3 regions of the Noviherbaspirillum sp. FW303-A3 genome follow, and region 2 is predicted to be linked to each of the others. Evidence: riboswitches for the same ligand, from Rfam matches in the RefSeq annotation. Region 2 holds a riboswitch; each other region holds the start of a gene.

Evidence for each region. A riboswitch is a leader RNA that binds a small molecule or an ion and turns the genes downstream of it on or off. The one in region 2 is predicted to bind cobalamin.
Region 1: it holds a riboswitch for cobalamin, as region 2 does, so the genes downstream of both, bluB (5,6-dimethylbenzimidazole synthase) here and cobT (nicotinate-nucleotide--dimethylbenzimidazole phosphoribosyltransferase) in region 2, are expected to answer to the same signal.
Region 3: it holds a riboswitch for cobalamin, as region 2 does, so the genes downstream of both, AC3WOY_RS11250 (cobaltochelatase subunit CobN) here and cobT (nicotinate-nucleotide--dimethylbenzimidazole phosphoribosyltransferase) in region 2, are expected to answer to the same signal.

The regions. Positions count from the first base shown of each region.
Region 1 covers NZ_JBYTAZ010000001.1:5,203,410-5,210,982, reverse strand. The annotation lists gene AC3WOY_RS24895 (hypothetical protein) at 1-339, opposite strand, end outside; gene AC3WOY_RS24890 (long-chain fatty acid--CoA ligase) at 480-2,141, shown strand; gene AC3WOY_RS24885 (hypothetical protein) at 3,041-3,361, shown strand; gene AC3WOY_RS24880 (EAL domain-containing protein) at 3,289-3,768, shown strand; gene AC3WOY_RS24875 (chemotaxis protein CheW) at 4,194-4,676, shown strand; gene AC3WOY_RS24870 (methyl-accepting chemotaxis protein) at 4,727-6,430, shown strand; cobalamin riboswitch at 6,553-6,728, shown strand; gene bluB (5,6-dimethylbenzimidazole synthase) at 6,770-7,531, shown strand.
Region 2 covers NZ_JBYTAZ010000001.1:4,263,623-4,271,195, forward strand. The annotation lists gene AC3WOY_RS20470 (fumarylacetoacetate hydrolase family protein) at 1-75, shown strand, start outside; gene AC3WOY_RS20475 (VOC family protein) at 96-659, shown strand; gene AC3WOY_RS20480 (nuclear transport factor 2 family protein) at 666-1,052, shown strand; gene AC3WOY_RS20485 (chemotaxis protein CheA) at 1,104-2,933, opposite strand; gene AC3WOY_RS20490 (protein phosphatase CheZ) at 2,933-3,715, opposite strand; gene AC3WOY_RS20495 (alpha/beta hydrolase) at 3,900-4,751, opposite strand; cobalamin riboswitch at 4,864-5,085, shown strand; gene cobT (nicotinate-nucleotide--dimethylbenzimidazole phosphoribosyltransferase) at 5,440-6,474, shown strand; gene AC3WOY_RS20505 (adenosylcobinamide-GDP ribazoletransferase) at 6,479-7,279, shown strand; gene AC3WOY_RS20510 (histidine phosphatase family protein) at 7,279-7,573, shown strand, end outside.
Region 3 covers NZ_JBYTAZ010000001.1:2,289,884-2,297,456, reverse strand. The annotation lists gene AC3WOY_RS11255 (mandelate racemase/muconate lactonizing enzyme family protein) at 1-638, shown strand, start outside; cobalamin riboswitch at 720-923, shown strand; gene AC3WOY_RS11250 (cobaltochelatase subunit CobN) at 1,030-5,385, shown strand; gene AC3WOY_RS11245 (MotA/TolQ/ExbB proton channel family protein) at 5,382-5,816, shown strand; gene AC3WOY_RS11240 (hypothetical protein) at 5,813-6,193, shown strand; gene AC3WOY_RS11235 (LysR family transcriptional regulator) at 6,260-7,156, opposite strand; gene AC3WOY_RS11230 (DmsE family decaheme c-type cytochrome) at 7,548-7,573, shown strand, end outside.

The DNA of each region.
Region 1 (7,573 bases), 940 kb from region 2:
CGAGGAGGGCGGGTCGTCCGTCGTTCCCGAGCTGGTGCCGGTACCTGTGGCGCCCCCGGTGCTCCCCACGCCCAACCAGCGCCGCGATGTGTCACGATCCGAGGTCGATGCATCGGACGAACTGCCGCGCACGTTCGAATTAAGCGCCTTGTTTCCTTCTGTGGTGGGCGCGGTACCGCTGGCGCCGCGCCCTTTCGTCCCTGACGCACCGCTTGATTCCTGGATCGCCTCGCGCAGGCTGCCTGGCTCCCTTGCAGGCTCCGACGGCGTGGCGGATTGCGCAAATACGGCGCCGGACACTGCCAGCAGGGCGATGGGGACGATCGTGTACCTGTACATGCTGACTCCTGTTCAAAACGATATTGGGGTTAGACCCTTGTCTCCCCGCCGGTTCAGGTGCCGGTTTACAGCACTTGCCCAGCCTGTTACGATCACATGTCAATTTTGGAACTTAATTCTGCATTGCAGAACAACAAGCCATGTCAGATCGCCATTTCGCCCATTGGCCAGCCGGCCATTCCCGTACGCTGAGCGCACCTCAGACCAATCTCTTCTACAACGTGGAGGTCTCCGCCACGCGCTGGCCGGACAAGCCATACATCCAGTATTACGACACGCCCATCAGCTACGCCGAATTCCGCGACGAGGCCGAGCGCATGGCCGGATGGCTGGAGCAGAAGTGCGGAGTACGGCGAGGCGACCGTGTGCTGCTTTACATGCAGAACAGCCCGCAGTTCGTGCTGGCGTATTACGGCATCCTGCGCGCCAACGCCGTGGTCGTACCGGTCAATCCGATGAACCTGACCAACGAATTGCGGCATTACGTGAAGGATACCGGCGCCAAGGTCGCCATCGTCGCCCAGGACCTGTATCCGCAGATGGGGCCGCTGGTGGGCGAAGGCCTGGAACATATCCTCGTGGCCGCCTATTCGGACTATATCCGCCGCCCGACCGACCTTCGCCTGCCGGACGTGGTAGCAGCGCCGCGCCAGCCCATCACCGGCCCCGGCGTCACCCTCTGGAACGACATGCTGGCGCAGCGCCTCCATCCCGGCCCGCTCACCGCCGGTCCGGATGACCTGTGCGTCATGCCATACACCTCCGGCACAACCGGCCATCCGAAGGGATGCATGCATACCCATCGCGGCGTGATGTTTTCGGTGGCGGCCAGCATGCAGTGGTTCAATACCAACCAGGATGCGGTGATCCTGTCGGTACTGCCCTTCTTCCACGTCACCGGCATGGTGGGCAGCATGAGCGGCCCGCTGTACCACGGCGGCACCATCGTCCTGCTCACGCGCTGGGACCGCGAAGTGGCGGCGGAATGCGTGCAGCGCTACAAGGTCAAGACCATGCAGCTGATCGCGACCATGGTGGTGGACCTGCTGGCCAATCCGCGCATTGGCGAGTACGACTTCTCCAGCCTGCACGGTATCCGCGGCGGCGGCGCGGCGATGCCGGAAGCGGTCGCGCAAAAGATGAAGGAGCTGATCGGCGTGCCCTATGTCGAGGGCTACGGCATGTCGGAAACCATCGGCGCCACGCACATCAACCCGATGCACCGGCCGATGAAGCAATGCCTCGGCATTCCGCTCTATGACGTCGATGCGCGCGTAGTCGATCCGGCGGATTTCCACGAACTGCCGCCGGGCGAAGTCGGCGAGATCATCGTGCATGCCCCGCACGTCATGCAAGGCTATTGGAACAATCCGCAGGCCAGCGCCGAGACCTTTGTCGAAATCGACGGCAAGCGGTTCCTGCGCACCGGCGACCTGGCGCAGACCGACGAGGACGGCTATTTCTTCATGGTCGACCGGCTGAAGCGCATGATCAACGCATCCGGCTTCAAGGTCTGGCCGGCGGAAGTGGAATCCTTGCTGTACCAGCATCCAGCCATCCAGGAAGCCTGCGTCATCGCCGCGCAGGATGCGAAACGCGGCGAGACGGTAAAGGCCGTAGTCGTGCTGCGCGAGGCCTGGCGCGGCAAGGTCAGCGAGCAGGAAATCATCGACTGGGCGCACGCCAACATGGCCGCCTACAAGAGCCCGCGCATCGTGCAGTTTGTCGATGCCCTGCCCAAATCCTCGACCGGAAAGCTGCAATGGCGGGAGTTGCAGGAGCGTGAAAAGGCTGCCGGATAACATTTCTCAAAAATTCGATGCATACGGTTATTTTTTCGAGAAATGCGAAATTTTCATTGTAATATCCCCATCGCTGCACCAAAAAAATCCGTTTCAGGATGACGAGTGAGACAGGAGCCCGCGACGCATTTGCATAGCGGGCTTTCTTATTTTCAACGTCCTTATAACTAATTCATATAACTCATATAACAACAATAAAGAGGACAACTATGCTGCGGTGCGATAAAGTTACACCTGTCTCCTCCAACTCTTCTTGAATTGGATTAACCCGCAAACCGCAAGGTCTGCGGTTTTTTTTTCGTCCGTACGGGCAAAGCCCCCGATCCCGAGTTCCCCACAACAGCTGTGGTCAATTCTGTGGACAAGTGAGGAAATGCTTCCTTATGTCCATGATTTTCAAAGGAAACTTTCTGTTGATGAAAATCAAGGCAGATATGCCTCGCCAAGCGTCCTTCGACACATAGCCGGGTGACCGGGAAACTACTGGTATCCGTCTGCCGTCTATCACACGAGCAATCGCACGCACGGCCCGCTCGCCGGGCTTTCCATGAGATCCGTTACCGCAGGGCAGCACGAATGACGACATCCCAGCCCTTGCCTGCCGGGAACGGCCAGGAGGACAGGTAGCATCCGATCGACGTCACGGAGCTGGAGCGCCTGCGGGAAGCGGTCCGCGTATCGGAAGACGGCTCGCCAGTCGAACTGGACGATGCGCAGAGTGGCATATTCCTGCGCGAACTGTTCAGGCAGGCGCCGAGTCCGATCGTCGTCTTCCGGGGAAAAGACCATGTATTCGACATGGCCAACGAAGCCTATTTCTCTGCCAGCTCAATGAAGTCACCGAAGCCTACCGGACGCAGGCGGCGCTGCGCGAAAGCCAGGACAGGCTGCAGGAAGGCATGATCGCCGCGCGCATGCTGGTGTGGGACTGGGACATCGCGGCAGGAAGCCTGACATTTTCGGAAAACGCGCCGGAAATCCTCGGCACCGCCGCAACCCCTTCCACATCCGTGCTCGACGCCGCGAAGAAGGCGGGCCGCAGCAACTTCAAGATTTACTCGCCCGGCATCAACGATCGGGAAAACGATCTGCTCCGCCTCGAGATGCGATTGAAGCCGGGCTGCAGCCGATCACCATTTCCATCAACGTGTCACCGATCCAGTTCCGGCAGCCCTCTTTTGCATCGGTCACCATGCAGGCCGTCGAGGACTCCGGCATGAACCCCTCCTTCCTGCAAATCGAAGTCACGGAAAGCACCCTGATGGACAACATCCCGGAAACCGTGGCCAAACTCCGCCAGCTCCAGACCATCGGCATCCGAATCTCCCTCGACGATTTCGGAACGGGCTATTCCAGTCTCAGCTACCTCGGCAGCCTCCCCCTGGACAAACTGAAGATCGACCGTTCCTTCATCCACGCCATGGCCAGCGACAAACGCAGCCGGTCGATCACCGAAGCCATCATCGCACTCGGCAGGACGCTGAACCTCAAGGTGGTGGGCGAAGGCATCGAGTCGGAAGAGTCGATGAACTTCCTGCGCGATTTCGGATGCGACCAGGCACAGGGCTTCCTGTTCAGCCAGCCCCTCCCCGCGCAGGAATTTGCTTCCTGGTGCAGGCTTCACTGATATTGCGGCGTTAATCGTCACAGGATTTCACCGAGCCGAAAAACTTGATCCAGATCAAATAATTGCAAACTGGCACGGATTCCACCATAAACATGAGAGGCAATCCTCCACTTCGTACGATTTAATTTTCCCGTGGAAATTGAATCGGGAGCCGGAGACATGCAAGACGTCAGAATCTGCGTCAGGGTACTTCGCAATACAAGACCGGCATCCCGTATCGGGAGTCCTCATCCACATCCGTACAACGCTGCAAAAGGAAATCCAGCGGCGCCCCTCCCTCTCGGGAATCACCTTTTTCCACCGGCAATTACCTGCTGAACGCGCTCGTTGTCAATGCACGGCAACCGTGCGTGTTTTTGCGTTCCCTCTAATTTCGCCAGACCGTAAAACGTCCCATTGCTGTTTCAAATTAACAAGGAGGAGACATGAGCAGCGACACTCAAAGCAGCAACGAAAACGAAGTCCTGTCGTTCAGGCTGGGCAAGGAAGAGTACGCAATCGGCATCCTCAAGGTACAGGAAATTCGCGGCTATGAGGCCGTCACCACCATCGCCAATGCACCGGATTTCATCAAGGGGGTGATCAACCTGCGCGGCATCATCGTCCCGATCATCGACATGCGCATCCGCTTCAATGTGGGCACGATCACGTACGATCAGTTCACGGTCGTCATCATTCTCAATATCGACACACGTGTCATCGGCATTGTCGTCGACAGCGTATCGGATGTCGTCGCACTCTCGCCTGACGATGTCAAGCCGGCGCCGGAAATGGGCACCGCGCTCGACAGCAACTACCTCAAGGGGCTGGCCACGATCGGGGAACGGATGCTCATCCTCCTCGACATCGACAAAGTGGTCAATGACGAAGTGCTCGGCCTTGGCACGGCCCTTCGTCACGCAGCCTGATAACCGCGTTCCAATCACCTCGACAGGGAGATATCGTGAATCTTTCCAAGATGAAGGTCAGCCACCGCCTCGGCCTCGGTTTCGGCATCGTGCTCGTCATGCTCGCATTTATCGCCGCGCTCGGCATACTCCGGATGCGGCAGATAGATGATCGCGTCGACGAAATCGTCAACGACAACGTGTACAAGATGGGACTCCTGCAGGATATGTCGGAGGCCGTCCACGTGGTTTCGCGCATCACCCGGACCGTCGTCCTGCTTCAGGATGCGGCCACTATCGAAACGGAAATCGCCAAGATCGTCGAAATGCGCAAGAAATACGACGACGCCGCGGCGGCACTGGACAAGACGCCCGCAAGCGAAACCGGCAAGGGATTCCGGACGCGTATCAGTACAGCCATGCAGACCGCACGCCCGCTCAATCAAAAAGTCATTGAACTGGCGAAAGAGAACAAGGATGCCGAAGCAACGCAATTCCTGATGGAGACCGCTGCGCCGGCTACCCGGAAATGGCAGGAGGCGCTGGACGAAAATATCAACTTCCAGAAGCAAAACAACACGAAGGACGCCCAGGCCGCCGACGAAGCCTATGAGAGCGCGCGATTCTGGATGCTCCTGCTGTCCGCCCTCGCGCTCGTGGCCGGCATTTCTGCTGCGGTGACCATTACACGCGGGCTTGTCAGGCAATTGGGCGGCGAGCCGGCCTACGCCACCGAGATCGCCAACCGCATCGCAAGCGGCGACCTGACAGTCAATGTTTCTCTGCGCAAGGATGACAATACGAGCATGCTGTCCGCAATGAAAGCAATGCGCGACAGCCTCTCCAATATCGTCCAGGAAGTACGCAAGGGAACGGAATCCATCGCCTCGGCCTCCAGCCAGATCGCGACCGGCAACCTCGACCTCTCCTCACGCACTGAAGAACAGGCAAGCTCGCTGGAAGAAACTGCCTCGTCGATGGAAGAGCTGACCTCCACGGTGAAGCAGAACGCCGACAATGCCCAGCAGGCGAACCAGCTCGCGATGTCCGCCTCCGAGGTGGCAAGCAAGGGCGGAGCGGTCGTTTCGCAAGTCGTCGATACGATGGGTTCGATCAATGAGTCGGCAAAGAAGATCGTCGACATCATCGGCGTCATCGACGGCATCGCCTTCCAGACCAATATCCTTGCGCTGAATGCCGCAGTGGAAGCGGCCCGCGCCGGCGAACAGGGCCGCGGCTTCGCGGTAGTCGCCGCCGAAGTGCGCAACCTGGCGCAGCGTTCCGCCTCGGCCGCCAAGGAAATCAAGGCGCTGATCGACGACTCCGTCGAGAAGGTGGATACCGGATCGCGGCTGGTGGACCAGGCCGGCACGACGATGACCGAGATTGTCGACAGCGTCAAACGCGTGACGGACATCATGGGCGAGATCATGGCGGCCAGCACCGAGCAGACGGCCGGCATCGAGCAGATCAACCAGGCCATCTCGCAGATGGATGAAGTCACACAGCAGAATGCATCGCTGGTGGAAGAAGCGGCTGCAGCGTCCGAATCCCTGCGCGAACAATCCGCATCGCTTGCGGGTGTCGTCAGCGTGTTCAAGGTCGCGGGCGGCGTCCCGTCCGATCAACCGGCAGTCCGGGAGATGCGCGCTCCCGCAAAGCACCTGGGCCGCAAGACCACCTCCAGCACGGCCGTCGCCGCGCAACGCCGTACGGAACCCCGCCAGCTGGTCGCACTGAAGACCGGGACAAATGATGAATGGGATGAGTTCTGACGCCGTCAAGCGGCATTGAAAGCAGCCAGCCGGACAAGCCGGCTGGATTCCTTGGTCAAATCCACTCCGTATTGCCCTCGTGTCATATGTGTAATAGCATTCGGCCCGCCGCGGACATATGCTGCGGCAGATTTTCTTCAGGTGCCCGCAAGGGAGAATCGGGAAGGCGGTGCGATTCCGCCACGTGCCCAACGCTGTGAGGAGGACGGGCAGAGCTGAATGCCACTGGCGCGAGTCGGGAAGGCGCTCTGCACGGATGAATCCGAGTCAGAAGACCGGCCTGAAGATCGACAGCGGCTGCAAGGCCCGGCAGCCGATACTTTTCCTGAAGGGGAATCCATGGAAAACCAGACCATCCAGACCGAACACCAATTTTCCGATGCGGCCCGTGCCGCAGTTTATCAGGCCATTTTCAGCCGCCGGGACGTGCGTGGGCAATTTTTGCCCGATCCCGTTCCCGACGAGGTTTTAAGCCGGGTATTGATGGCAGCGCACCATGCTCCTTCGGTGGGCTTCATGCAGCCCTGGAATTTTCTGCTGGTCCGCTCGCAGGAGGTGAAGCAAAGGGTCCACGACGTATTCAAGAAGGCCAATGACGAAGCTTCGCAGATGTTCGACGGTAACAAGCGCGACATCTACAGCAGCCTCAAGCTCGAAGGCATCCTCGAGTCGCCGGTCAACCTTTGCATCACCTGCGATCGCGAGCGCACTGGCCCCGTTGTGGTGGGGCGCACCCATATCCGGACCATGGATCTCTATAGCAGTGTCTGTGCCGTGCAAAATCTATGGCTGGCCGCCCGCGCAGAAGGCCTGGGGGTGGGCTGGGTGAGCATCTTCAACCAGGACGACTTGCAGGATGCACTCGGCATCCCCCGTAGCATTACCCCGGTCGCCTACCTCTGTCTCGGCTATGTCAGTCATTTCTACCAAAAACCGGAACTGGAAAGCGCAGGTTGGTTGCCCAGGCTGCCCATAGACCAGCTGGTGTATTTCGATCAGTGGGCCCAGAAGCCAAAAGCCGACGAAACGCTAATCGATCACTTGCGCCAACAGCAGGCGACCATTGAAGTACGCGGCAATAATGGGCCGGGGCTGAAATAGCCTTTCCGGCATGGCAGGTTGGGCTGCAAAGCCCGACCTTCT
Region 2 (7,573 bases):
GACACCAACGGTAAATCGATTTTTGGCGCGATCAACCAGCAGGTCGCGCAGTACACGCCGCCAAAAGCGCGTTGAAACTCAGTCAAGGAGCTGCCATGAGCATACTCGCTGCCACTCAGGTCGGCCAGGCCGCCGCCATTCCCGCCGCCGTGCCGATCCACGGGCTGCATCACTTCGCCTACCGTTGCCGCGATGCGGAGGAGACCCGGCATTTCTACGAGGATATTCTCGGGCTGCCGCTGTTCCACTACATTCGCAAGGACATCGTGCCTTCGACCGGTGAATACTGTCCGTACGTGCACATCTTCTTCCGCATGACCGACGGTTCCTGCATGGCGTTTTTCGACCTCGGCGACGATACCGCGCCGGCGCCTTCCGCGAATACGCCCGCGTGGGTCAACCACATTGCCTTGCGCGTGGATACCGTGGAGCAGCTGGAGGCGATGAAGACGCGTCTCGAGGCGAACGGTATCGAAGTGCTCGGCGTCACCGACCATCGCATCTTCAATTCGATCTATTTCTTCGATCCCAACGGCATTCGCCTCGAACTGTGCGCGCAGCTCGCGCCCGCCACGCAGATGGTCGAGGAGCAAAAGGGCATCCATGAAAAACTGGATGCGTGGACGAAGGAAAAGGCTGAGCGGCTTGCAAGGAAATAGATGACCATGACGCCGAAAGAACTTTGCGAGCAATACCTCGCCGCCTTGAACGAAGGCAGCATCGACCGCGTGCTTGCATTGTTCGAGCCGGATGCGTACGTCCTTTCGCCGCTCTACGGCAGGATGCCGGTCGCGCCGTTCTATGCCGGATTGTTCGGCGATACCAACCGCTCGGAAACCACCTTCGTCAACCTGTTCGAATCGGCGTCGGGGCCGGTTGCGCTGCAGTTCCATTACCGGTGGACGCTCAAGAGCGGGCGTGTGGTCGAGTTCGACTGCGTTGACGTGTTCGCGCTCAATGCCGACCGGTCGCGCTTTACCAGCCTGACGATCATCTACGACACGGCGCCCTTGCGCGAGGACTTCGACGCGGCGCGGCGCTTGCCGGGGTAAGGGGAGGGGGAAGGTAAGCATCCCGGATGCGAAGGCATCCGGGATTTTTTGTCAGGCGGCGAGGAGCGACGTAGTCGTCGTCTTGCAGCCGTCGAGCAGGAAGGCGAGACTGATCACCAGCACCAGTTCGCCTTCGGCGGAGCGGGCGGTGCCGTTGACGCCGGGAACGGACAGGGCGGTCAGCGGCTTGATCACCAGGTCGGCCGTGCCGTCGACGGCCTCCACCGCGACGATGTACGGCTGCGGGGCAGCGACCACGATACCGACCTTTTCCTTCGTGGGTTCATACCCGAGGATGCCGCCCAGGGAGCGCACGGCAAGCGGCCTGCCCTGGTCGCGCAGGACGGGGGAGCCTCCGACCGACTCGAACTCTTCCGGCAATTCCACCACGCGCTCCACAACGGCCATCGGCAGGGCCAACGCTGCGCCGGCGGTGCGCACCAGCATCGTCGGCACGATCGACAGTTCGATCGGCAGGCGGATGGTGAACACCGTGCCTTTGCCCATGTCGGATTCGATGCGGATCGCGCCGCGGTGCTTTTCGACCGCGGTCTTTACCACGTCCATGCCGACGCCGCGGCCCGATACGCTGGAAGCCACTTCCTTGGTCGAAAAACCGGGCAGGAAGATCAGCTGCAGCGCCTCTTCCTTGCTCTGTGCAGCGTTTTCGCTGATCAGGCCCTTGGCAATCGCCTTGCTGCGCAGCTTGTTCGGATCCATGCCCTTGCCATCGTCGGATACCAGGATCATGACGCTGCTGCCTTCCTGCCATGCCTTGAGCAGGATGTTCGACTTGGCGGGCTTGTCGGTGCTCGCGCGCTCTTCCGGCGTTTCGATGCCGTGGTCGAGCGAGTTGCGCAGCATGTGCACCAGCGGATCGTACAGGCTGTCGACGACCACGCGGTCCACTTCGGTTTCCGCACCTTCGATGATCAGGTCGACGTCCTTGCCGAGGTCTCTTGCCAGTTCGCGTACCAGGCGGGGAAATTTCTGGAACAGGCGGCCGACAGGCTGCATGCGGGTGGACAGGGTCGCGCGCTGGAGTTCGGTGGAGTAGCGCGATGCGCGGCTCAGCGTTTCCTGCAGCGTCGACATCAGTGCGGCAGCCTGTCCTTCGAACTTGAATTGCGCGAGCTTTTCGAGAAGTACCGCGGCCTGGTTGGCGGCCTGTACGGATTCGCCGGCGACTTCGAGCAGTGCGTCCAGCTTGACCGCATCGATACGGATGGTGTCTTCCTTGACCTGCGTCGGAACCGCGCGCGCGCCTTCATCAGCGGCCGGCTTGGCGATCGGCGTGACGCTGGCCGGTGCGGCAGGCGCTGCCTGAGCCGCAGGTGCCGCCTCGGCGGGCCTGTCGGGAAGCGTGCCCGCCGGTACCACGGCGCGGTAGAGCGCTTCCCAGTCCAGGCCGTCGGCCCCGACGGTGCTTTCGGCGGCAGCGGGAGCAGGTGCGGCCTCGGCTTTGGCGGGCGCCGCCGGCGCGACAGGCGCTGCAGCATTGCCTTCGATCGCCTGGGCCACCAGCGCCTCCAGCGAGGCGGGCATTGCCTGCAGGCTGTCGGGGGCTGCGCCGTTGGCCAGCTGCTTCAACTGGTCGCCGACAAAACCGCTTGCCTGCAGGCCGGCTTCGATCGCAGCCGGCGTGACAGGCACCTTGCCGGTGCGCAGTGCGTCGAACAGGTTTTCGGTCAGGTGGCAGGCCGACACGATCGCCGGCAGGTTCATGAAGCCTGCGCCACCCTTGATGGTGTGGAAGGACCGGAACAGCGCGTTGAGCGTGTCGCTGTCGTTCGGGTAACGCTCCAGAGAGAGCAGGTGCTCTTCCACGTTCGTCGCCAGGTCGAGCGCCTCAACGACGAATTCCTTGAGCATGTCGTCCATCAGAACCCCAGGTCGGCAAGCAGGCTGTCCACGTCGTCCTGTGCCATGGCGGCTCCCGGCGCGGACGGACCCTGCATCAGTTCAACGGGCTTGTTTTCGGCGATCGCCGCCTTGATTTCCGGCGGAGCGTTATCGCGCAGGAGCTGCGCGAGTTCGTTCTCCACGCGGTTGGTGATATTGACGATTTTCTTGATCAGCTGGCCGGTGATGTCCTGGAAATCCTGGGCCATCATGATGTCCAGCAGGCGGGCTTTCTCCGCCTCGGTCGCTTCCATGACGACGGCGGCAAACTGCTTCGAGTCGCCTGCCAGCGTCTTGAACTCGTCGATGCTGAGCTTGCCGTCGAACAGTTGCGCCCAGCGGTTTTCCATTTCGTGCGCCTTCTTGCCCAGGGTTTCCTGTTCGGGCATGCAGGTATCGACCGCGTTGAGCACCTTGTTGGCCGCCTGTTCCGTCAGGCTGGCGACATGGTTCAGGCGGCCCTGCGCATCGCTGATCTGGCTGGCGACGTCGGACAGCGAGCGGTCATAGCCGAGTTCGCGCAGGGAGTCGTGCAGCATACGGACGATGCCGCCGAGGCGTTCGTACATCGGCTTGCCGGACTGGTCCACGAATTCGGCGTCGCCGGCCGCTTCACCTTCGCCGGATTCCGCGACAGCAACGGATTCAGCCTCGGCCTGGCTTGCGGCCGGTTGGGCGGCAGGAGCGGCGACTGTTTCGGCGCGGTGAGCTGCTACTTCTTCAAACAGTGCTTCGAGATCGTCGTCTGCTGCGTCGGTCATGGTGATGCTTTCCTGTGAGTGGTGTCGGCTTTTGTCTTACAAATGCGCAAAATCGGACAGGCAAGCCCGGGCAGGGGTGTCCTGTCATGGCCTCGATTATCAGTCACGGTTTTCTTGCGCGCAACTTGGACATCATAATGCCATGCGCGATACGGTCAAAGTGCGGTTTTCCGAAGTGTTGCACTTAGGCGGTGGCGTCAACCAATTTAACCGTTTCCTGGTGCAGCGCATGCCCGGGCGTGCCGAAGGCGTCGCAAATCGTCAGGTGGTTCGCGTCCGGTAGTGCAACATCGATAACATGCTTCGGCTTCCATGCGTCCGCAATCAGCCCCGTCTGGCGGCGGAATTCTTCCGATTCCTGTCCGCCGAATGCGGTGATGAACGGCGCCGGGTGCGACTGCGGCATGCGATACGGCGACAACGGGGCAATATCCTCCTCGCCGAGCTTCAGGTCGACGTTGACGAAGTCAGCATGGCGCACCGGTTCCAGGTCGTAGACGCCGGAAAGGAGGACGCCGCCTTTCACCAGGTCCGACGGGAGGTCGGCGCCGAAGACCGGCCATATCGCGGACATCATCATGGCTGCCAGGTGGGCGCCGGCAGAATGACCGGCAACCACGATGCGCTTCGGATCGAAATCGTATTTTTCCGCGTTGCGATACAGCCAGGCGAGCGCGCGCAGTTGCTGCAGGACGATCTCCGCAATCGATGCTTCGGGCGCCAGGGTGTAATTCGTCATCGCGACGTTGATCCCGGCGCGGGTATAGGCAGGGGCGATGAACGAGAAGTCGGACTTGTCCAGCGAGCGCCACCATCCGCCATGGATGAAGACCAGCAGCGGTGCATCGCTGCGGTAGGTCGGGAAGAAGTCCAGCCTTTCGCCGCCCGCTTCGCCGTAAGCCAGGTCGAACAGCGCGGCATGCGTGCGCCGAGCCTGGGCGGAATCCTTCAGCCAGCGGGTGAAGATATACGGATGATCCGGGATCATGGCGCGTGCGTTGTATTGCTGGCTATAGTATTCGGCCTTGTTTTTCATGGTTGGTGACTTGTTCTGCTGGAAAGGAGGTTGCACAGTTTACTTGCAGCTGGCCGCTCAGGAAACATTTGCCGTAGGACTTTTGCCGAATTGACTCGGTCATGCCGCGAGCATACACTTTCCGCGTTCTGGTGCCCGCGCGCATTTCCATGCGCGCAGTTAAACGGGAAACACGGGGCCTTCTGCAGGCTAACGTGTGCTGCCCCCGCAACGGTAAGCAAGCGTCGCCCCTGTGCGGCGGCCGGTCACTCCACGCCACTGTGTATTAGAGGGTGCTATGAACTAGGAAAGGGGGCGCGCAGCCCCGAGAGCCGGCCGAATGCTAGGCGCGGCGACGCGTCGTAGCGGTGCTACGGCAAGGAGCCGCAACACCGCATTCGGCCGGTTCTCGGGACTGCCCTTCGGGTTCGGTCGAGAAGGGACGCATTGCGGTGTTGCGACGCTTGCTCAGACGCCAAGTCTGAGCAAGCGTCGCGCCTAGCACTGCATCCCTTCTCGACCGAACGCGCCCCCTTTCCTAGTTCATAGCACCCTCTATGCATGGGAAGGCCGACCGGTCCGACTTGCCAGCCCGGATACCGGCCGGAATGGTTCCCTGCTGCTTCGCCAGCCGGGAGCGGCGTCACCGCGGACGGGGTTTGCCGCGGCCCCAATCACTTTTCCTGGCCACGCACGCCGTGGCACGACCATGCATATTCCTCATATCGAGACTACGGCCGATCCGGCGCTGTCCTCGGCGCTCGACGCCGCCATCAATAACAAGACCAAGCCGCTGGGCAGCCTCGGCATGCTCGAACAGCTCGCGAAACAAGTCGGGCTCATCCAGCGCACCGCCGAGCCGCGCATCGAAAGCCCCGCCATCCTGGTATTCGCCGGCGACCACGGCATCGTGGCGGAAAACGTATCCCCGTATCCGCAAAGCGTCACCTGGCAGATGGTGGAAAATTTCCTTGCGGAGGGGGCGGCGATCAACGTCTTCGCACGCCAGAACGGCTGTGCGCTGCATGTGATCGACGCCGGGGTCAACCACGACTTCGGTTTTCGTGACGGATTGATCGACAGGAAGGTGGCCAACGGGACGCGCAATTTCCGCGTCGAACCGGCCATGACCGCGGACCAGTGTGCGATGGCGCTGCGCCATGGCCATGCCTTGGCGGCGACACTGCAGGGCAATGTCGTGGGCTTCGGCGAAATGGGCATCGGGAATACAAGCGCGGCAGCCGCCTTGATGCACAAGCTGACCGGCGTGCCCGTCGCCGGATGCGTCGGCGCCGGCGCCGGGCTTTCGCAGGACGGCGTCGAACACAAGCGGCGTGTCATCGAGCAGGCAGTGGCGCGGTATGCCGTCGTCAACGAGCCGATGGATATCCTTGCCACGTTCGGCGGCTTTGAAATCGCGATGATGGCGGGCGCCATGCTGGGCGCAGCGGAACGCCGCATGGTACTGATGATCGACGGCTTCATCGTGACCAGCGCCTTGCTGGTTGCCGCGCGCCTGCAACCCGCGATCCTCGACTATTGCGTGTTTTCGCATTGTTCCGACGAACGCGGCCACCGGCACATGCTGGAGCATTTCGGCGTCCGTCCGCTGCTCCAGCTCGGGCTGCGCCTCGGCGAAGGCAGCGGATGCGCGCTGGCGATACCGCTGCTCCATGCCGCGGTCAACTTCCTGCGCGAAATGGCGACCTTCGAGTCCGCGCAGGTCAGTTCGGCGGACAAGTAAGGCGATGCAATCGTCCACGCCAGCCGTCGGGCGCGCCGTTCACCAGGTGCGCCTGTTCTTTATTGCGCTGCAGTTTTTCACGCGCCTGCCGATCCCGCGCTGGGTCGGGTTCGAGGCGGACTGGCTGCATCAGGCGAGCCGCTATTTTCCGGCGGTAGGCGTAGTGGTGGGTGTGGTCGCATCTGCGATGTACGCGCTGGCGCAGATGGTGTGGCCGCCGGTGGTTGCAGTCCTGGTGTCCATGGCGGCCGGCATCTATCTCACCGGCGCATTTCACGAGGACGGCTTTGCCGACACCTGCGATGGCTTGGGCGGCGGCGTCACGAAACAGCGCGTCCTCGAAATCATGACCGATTCGCGCATCGGTGCATACGGTGCGATCGGCATCGGCCTGCTGCTTGCGGTCAAATGCGTAACCTTGTCAGGATTGCCGGCGAAGGCCGCCATTGCGTCGCTGCTGCTTGCGCATCCGCTCTCCCGCCTTGCATCGACGGTGCTGATCTGGAAGCTGGATTACGTCAAGCAGGAAGGGAAATCCAAGCCGCTGGCACAGCGCATGTCCAATGCCGAATTCGCCGTCGCCGTGGTGACGGTCCTCGCAGTATTGATGCTGGTCGTGTCGACCGGATTTCTTTCCTGGCGCGCTCTTGTCGCAGGTACGGCCGCGGCTGCATTGTCGGCATGGTGGCTGGCGCGCAAATGCGTTCGGCGCTTGGGCGGTTACACCGGCGATTGCCTCGGAGCGATCCAGCAGTTGAGCGAAGTCGCGTTCTATCTCGGCGTGCTCGCCGTCGCGGCAAGGTAATGCGCCTCTACCTTATCAGGCACGCGCGGCCGGTCGTGCAAGAAGGCATCTGTTACGGCAGCACCGATTTGCCGGTCGAGGAAGAGCATCAGAATCTAGTGCTGGCGCAACTCGTTCCTGCTTTGCCCGCAGGTGCAGGCGTCTTTTCCAGTCCCTTGAAACGTTGCCGTCACCTTGCATCAAGACTTGCGCTTGGCCGCGGCGAACCTGTATTCGATGCGCGCCTCGCTGAAATGCATTTCGGGGCGTGGGAAATGCAGGCCTGGAATGACATTCCTCGAACCGAGGTCGATG
Region 3 (7,573 bases), 2.0 Mb from region 2:
TCCGTCGCGCATTGAACGATGGCTACCGGTATCTCAAGCTGCATGAAGTGGCGATTGGCTGCGTCGACGCCGCGCGCCAGGCAGCCGGGGACGATATCGAGATCACCCTCGACGTGAACTGTCCGTGGACGGTGCGGGAAGCGCTCGATATGGCCGGCAGACTGCGGCCCTATCACTTGCGCTGGCTCGAAGAGCCGGTATGGCCTCCCGAAAATGTCGCCGGCCTTGCACGCGTGCGCCGCGAAGGCGGCATTCCTGTTGCTGCCGGCGAGAATGCATCGACCCTGATGGAATTCCAGCACCTGCTGCAAGCGGAGGCCGTCGATTTCGTGCAGCCGAGTCCGGCAAAGATGGGCGGCATCACCGAATTGCGCAAGGTATTCGCATTGGCCAGCGCACACAACACGACCGTCATGGTGCACACGTTCTATGACGGTCCCGGACTGCTCGCCAGCGTGCATGCGAGCGCCGCACTGGGCGGTCCCAATGCGCTGGTCGAGTGGCGCTACTTCGACCTGGAGGCGCAGCTGTACGGCGACGCCATCATCCCCAAGCGCGGCGCCATCGAGGTGCCGCAGGGGCCCGGGCTTGGCATTGAGCCGGATCAGGATGTCATTCGCGATTACCGCATGACCTGACGCGGCAGCGGGTGAACGAGGGGGTATTGCTGATCCTGTCCACGTCTCCACACCCTGCGCGGGCATCGCGTAATGTTGCGTTATACTGCCGTCACTTTAGGTGACTTGCTCCTTGTTTGCGAGCGAGTGAAACGGGAAGCCGGTGACTCTGAGCGATCAGGCATTCCGGCGCAGCCCCCGCTGCTGTAAGCCTGACGACTCCGAAAACACCACTGTGCATTGGCATGGGAAGGTCGGGGAAGGATGAAGGCGAGCCAGAAGACCGGCCTGAAGCATAGCCGCACCAATCCCCGGGGTGATGGGAAAGGTTTCATTGATGTCTGCCGTCCGGCAGGCTCGCGTGAGCTTTTTTCTCCTGGCCTGGTGCCTTTCAGTACACCGTCAGAAGAATATGCCGGCCCGCTCAACCGACTTTCATTTCGCCCGCTATCTGGTCTGCGCCATCCTTCTTGCCGCAGGCGCGCAGAGCTGGGCCGCAACCTTGTTCGGAGTGGTAACCGAACGTGCGGCGCCAAACGCCATCGAAGCCGCACACCGTCACCTCGCAAGTCACCCCGATGATCGCATCGTGCTGCGCACGCCAGCGCAACTGATGGCCGCGAGCGACAGGCAGCTCGGCCAATGGATAGGACAGGCTGACAGCGTGCTCGCGGCCGCTGTTTTCGGCGACCCGGCGCGTCGTCTGAAGGATGCCCTGGAGCGCCATGCACGCCCGCACACTGCCGTGCTCGCCATGAATGGGGAATCCAGCTTGAACCTGATGAGCCGCAACCTCGGTGCGGATCGCTCCGGAAGCCTGGGCAACTTCCCCGCCGATACATTGTTCCAGCTGGCACAGGAAAACCCGCCCGTATCGGCCTTGCATGCAGCCGGCGCCCACCCGACAGCCCGCCGGTGGCTGGCCGCCCGCCAAGTTTGGCAGGCCTGGGGCAGCGAAAACATGGCGGCGCTGTTTGCTCATCTGCTCGACCCGCGGCAGTCGTTGCCGGTCCCGAAGCCGGAGCCGGCGTTGCGCATGCGCGTCGGCGGCAAAGAGTTCAGTGACACATCGGCGAGGAGCGCAGGGGCATCCCTTGGATTAGGCCCGATGCACAGCGTCGTGGTCTTGGACCTCGCCAACATGGATGCCGGCACGCCCGCTGCGCTCTGCCAACGCATCGAACAGCGCGGCCTGCCGTGCGTGCAGATCCTGACCCGTTGGGGAACGGCATCGCGCGATGTGCTGGAACGCTTGCCCGAGCTGATTGCACCGGCACGGCCCGCTGCGCTGATCGTATTGCAGGACTTCGTCGTAGGCGCCGCCGAAGGGCGGGAAGCGGTGATCGACGCCTTCAAGAAACTCGATGTACCCGTTTTCAAGGCCATCCGTCTGACTGAACGCAACGCAACCCAGTGGCGTCTGTCGCCGGACGGACTGCCTGCCGACTCCGTTCAGTATCGTGTTGCCCTGCCTGAATTGCAGGGTATCGGCCAGCCCGTCGTCGTCTCGGCGCTCGGCAGAAGCCGGCTGGATCGCGTGACGGGCATCGAGACACGCCCGCCCGTCGCACTGGATGCGGAAATCAACCTCCTCTCGGCGCGTGTCCATCGCTGGCTGACGCTGCGCGGCAAGGCAAATCGCGACAAGCGTATTGCCATCATCTATTACAACCATCCGCCTGGCCGCCAGAACATTGGCGCCGACAACCTCGACGTACCTGCTTCCTTGTTCGACATGCTGCATGCCCTGAAGGCAGCCGGTTACACGACAGGCGAGTTGCCTGCTTCGCCTGAAGCCCTGCTCGACCGCATCATGGCGCACGGCGTAAACCTGCCGGAGGATCGCAGCGCACTGCGCGAGCTTGGTGCCTCTGTGGCCAGCGTCCCGGCTGCCGATTACGCCCGCTGGTTCGCGACGCTGCCGCGCCGCGTACAGGGCGAAATGATGGACGGTCCCCTCGGCCGCCTGCATGCCGAGGTGCTCGAAGCGGAGGCGGCCAATGAGCGTGCCGCGGGCCGCAAACGGGCCGACGCCATACTGAAGGAATTGCGGCATCTGGTTGAAGGCGCGGACCATCCGAAACGGCAACAAGCTATCCGCGATCTGGAGGCACTGGACACCGGCTATCTCGCCTGCCTCGCCGACAATCCGCAGCGCCGCTGTGCCGCGCTTGCCGCGACCGTCCGCCGCCTGACCGGCTACGGGATTGAAGGCCTCAAGGGTTGGGGCGCGCCGCCGGGCAGGATCATGGCCGACAGCGGAAAGCTGCTGGTGCCGGGCATCGTCTTCGGCAACATTTTCATCGGCCCGCAACCGCCGCGCGGCTGGGAGGTTGACGAGGAACTGTTGCACGCCAATACCAGCGTCACGCCGCCGCACCAGTACCTGGCGTTCTATCATTGGCTGCGTGACCGGTTCAAGGCCGATGCACTCGTGCATGTCGGCCGGCATTCGACATATGAATTCCTGCCGGGGAAAGCCGTCGGACTGGCAGCGGACGACTATCCCAGCCTGATCGCAGCCGATCTGCCCGGCATCTATCCTTACATTGTCGATGGCGTCGGCGAAGGCACCCAGGCCAAGCGGCGCGGTCTCGCCGTCATCGTCGATCACCTGACGCCGCCGCTCGCCTCGACACCGCTCTATGACCAATTGCTGGCCTTGCGCCAGGTCGTCGAAAGCTTCGAAGCCGCCTCCAGCGAATCGCTCAAGGCCCAGGCCGCCCGCACCATGCGGGAACAAGTCGTGGCGCTGAACCTGAAAGCCGAACTGGAAGCCTCGATGGCCGATGTCCTGGCCGTACGCGGCATCGGTTTCGACGCGGCCGACGATGATCTGCTGGCCCACGAAATCGGCCACTACCTGACCAAGCTGCAGGAAAAATTCATGCCCTACGGCCTGCATATCTTCGGCCGCCAATGGAGCCAGCCATCGCTGGACCTGATGCTCGATTCCATGAAAAAAGGCGGCATCGACGATCCGGCGATCAGCCGCAAGCTGGCCGACTCGCCACGGCTCGAAATGCTGGGCCTGCTGGCCGGCCTGGACGGACGGTATATCGCGCCCGGCAAAGGCAATGACCCGCTGCGCTCGCCGGAGGCACTGCCGACCGGCCGCAATTTCCACGCCGTTGATGGCGACATCCTGCCGACCCGCGTCGGGTACCGGCTGGGAGAATCGCTGGCCGGCAAGGCCGTGGCCCGCGACAAATCGGCGCCGGGATCGGAAGGCGTCATCCTCTGGGCGTCCGACGCTGTTCGCGACGAAGGCGTGATGGTGGCATTCGCGCTCGCGCTGATGGGGGCCGAACCGGTGTGGAACGCGCGCGGTATCGTCACGGATGTGCGCCTCAAGCAGGGAGTCGTGCGACGCGACGTGATCGTCACCACCTCGGGACTGTTCCGCGACCTGTATCCCAACCTGATCCACCTCATCGACCGTGCGGGACGGCTGGCATTGGCCGCATCTGCCGCCAGCCTGATCGAGCAGCGCCCGGACCTGAAAGATGCGCTGGGTGCCGCGCTGGCGCCGGTGCCGACGGCCGCATGGGGGCGCGAAGCGGTGAACGACAACCGAGTTGCGCGCGAATGGCTGAACCGCCTCGCTGCACTCGAACAATCCGGGCTGCCAGTTGCCGAAGCCGGCCGCGCCGCCGCGCTGCGCATTTTCGGTGACGCTCCCGGCGCCTACGGCACCGGCGTCAACCGCCTGACCGAACGCTCGGGTGCCTGGCGCGAACGCGACGAGATCGGGCGTGCATACCGCAAGCGCATGGGCCATGCGTATGGACTTGCCGATACGGGGGAAGCCAGTCATGCCGCCTTCGACACCGCACTCGTGGGCATCGCCCGCACCTATCACGGCCGCGCCAGCAACCTGTACGGCCTGCTCGACAACAACGACGCCTTCGACTACCTCGGTGGATTGTCGCTGGCAGTCGAAGGCCGCACCGGACACCCGCCTGAAGCCTTGATCCTGCAGCACGCCGAACCCGGCCGTGCCGATGTCGAACCGCTGGCCACCGCACTGCTGGGCGAACTGCGCGGCCGCTTTCTCAACCCCGCCTGGCTCAAGCCATTGATGAACCACGGCTACGCGGGCGCTCGCACGATGGGGACGGAGTTCCTAGAAAACCTGTGGGGCTGGCAAGTCACCCGCCCGGACCTGGTCAAGAACTGGGCCTGGGATGAGGTGAAAGCCGTCTATTTCGACGATGCAAAAACACTCGGCCTGCCGCAGTTCCTCGGGCAGGGGCAGAATGCCCATGTCAAGGCACACATGCTTGCCATCTTCATGGTCGCAGCCGAAAAAGGTTTCTGGAAGGCCGACACCGCGACCATCAGGCAGATGGGGGGCGAACTGGCGCGGCTGGTTGCAAGAAATGGATTGCCCGGCAGCGGCCATACGGCGCCTGACCACCCGATGTGGCAATGGCTCGCCCCACAGCTCGACGCCGCCGATGCCGGGGCACTTGGCGTGACGCTGGACAAGGCGCGAGGCGACTTCCCTGCTGTTGCGCCGGCCGCCATGGCAGCCAAGGCGGAAAGGACCCCCAATCCCGCCGGTGGAAATGAAAGCGCCGCAGCGCCCGCCGCCACTGAAGCACCTTCGCGCTATTACGAACTCATCGACCAGGAAGCGCCGGCAAGCAATCCTGCCGTCCGCATCGTCAACCTGTTAGGCCTTCTTGTCGCCGGCTTCGCCCTGTTTGCCTTCGGCCTGTGGCGCGGCGGGCAATTCCATTCACATAAAAGGAGTCTTCAATGACCGACTTGATGTCATTTACCTGGCTGCATGAAGCCGTCACCTGGTTGCTTGCCCCAGCACTGGCCGCATTGTTGCTGGCTTGTGCGATCGCCTTGATAGAAGCCGGCATCGCCACCGGCGAACGTTTCCATGGCCTGGCCAGGCTCAGGGCCGCCGGCGATGTGCTGCACGTGCAACGCGTCGCTCGCCATCGCCTTGAACGCGCCGACCTGCTCGCCCGAATTCCTCCCATGCTCGGCCTGATGGCCACCATCATTCCGCTTGGGCCGGGACTCGCCGCACTTGGCAAAGGCGATCCGGCGCAACTTGCCAGCGCTGTCACCGTCGCCTTCGACGCAACGGTGCTCGGTCTCGTCGCGGGCATCGGCGGCCTGGTCATCGGTAAATTGCGCCGTCGCTGGTATGAGGAAACGCTGGAGGCAATGGAATGAGCGACCGCCAGCCACGCAAACGCCTGCGTCTCTATTCCCGGCTCGATGCCCGCTTCGACGACCACGACGAAGACCCGCGCGCAAGTCTCGTCAACCTGGTCGACGTGATGCTGGTGTTCGCTTGCGGGCTGCTGGCGGCATTGGCGGCCGGCACGCAAAGCGCACTCAAGGTACCGAAGCCTGTGGACAAGGGCCGCGAAATCGAGCGCCCGGCCAGCGGCATTACCCAAAACGGCAGCGGCTACGATCGGGTCGGCGAAGTATTTCGCGATCCCAAAACCGGCAAGCTGGTACTGATCGATGCGACTGCCTCAGGGAATGAGAATCGAACACTGACCGGACAGGGTTCGACAATCAATCGCAAACAAAATCAATAACTCCAGCAAACGGATCTGCGGTACGCCATGCTAACCGCCAGGCGGGACTGCAGGACGAAGCGAACGCTAGTCGGGCAGCAAAGCCGGCAGCTCCGCGCGGAGAAAATCGACGAAAAGACTTGTCCGCACCGAATTCCGCCCGTCCTGCGGATACACTGCGTAGCAGCGATAAGCATATAGCCGGTAATCCGGCAGCAGTTCGACCAGCCTGCCGCTGCGCAGGTCGTCGTCGACCATGAAGACCGGCTCGATCGCAATGCCTTTTCCAGCGAGGCAGGCCTGGCGCAGCACGCCGCCGCAGTTGGAACGGAAACGGTACCTGACCGGCACCGTCATCTCTTCGGCGTCGCGGAAGAAGACCCAGTTGGCGCCATATCTGGTGTGCGCATACGCCATGCATGCATGATCGCGCAAGTCGTCGGGCGTTTCCGGCACGCCGCGCTGCGCCAGGTACTCCGGCGACGCTACGACGACGCAGCGGACCGGCGCGATTTCCTTGGCGATCAGGTTGCTTTCCGGTTCGCGCGTGATGCGGATCGCGACATCGATGCCGGATTCGCTGAAATCCACGAAATCGTCGCTGCACCACACGTCGATCTCGATTTCCGGATAACGCTCCATGAAGCGCGGGAGCAGCGGCGCGACATAGTGCACGCCGAACCCCGCCGGCATGCTGATGCCGAGATGGCCGCGCGCCTCCGCCTTGGTCTGCGCCGCCAGTCCTTCCACTTCCTCCAGCCGGTCGAGGATTTCGCAGCAATGTGCGTAGTACGTCGTGCCCACCTGCGTCACCAGCAGCGCGCGGCTGGAGCGGCGCAGCAGCGTCACGCGCAGGTGGCGTTCGAGATCGGCCACATGGCGCGACACCGAAGCAGCAGAGAGCCGCAACATCTTCGCCGCCTGCGCGAACGAGCCGGCATCCACCACGGAGCGGTACACCTGCATTGCCATCAAACGGTCCATCGGTAACACCAATCCATTGACGTGAGAACGGGGTGCGAGGAGGGCGAGGGCTTGCCATTCCCCTCTCTCGCGTGGGCGATTATTGCCGGTGGTTCCAGAAGGAAAAAGCACTCCGGCTGAAATTCATTATTCGTCGGATGTTGATAATCGCCGCGCATGCAGTGCTTCCGCACCAATGCGCCATACGGCTTCAGCAGGCGGACTTCGCCGCCCCCTCTGGGAGGACAGCCTAAGCCTTCGATGGCACTTCGCGCGCATCGATACGCGCTGTCCGCGTCCCGCCGACATCCGTTTTGCGCAAGTCTCGATTGCATTTTTCGAAATCCGCACACGCGGTTTTTCGTGACCCGGCGCTCTTACCATCCGTGGAAATTTCTCATGGAGCCACGTCATGTCACGTATCAAAAGGACACCCGG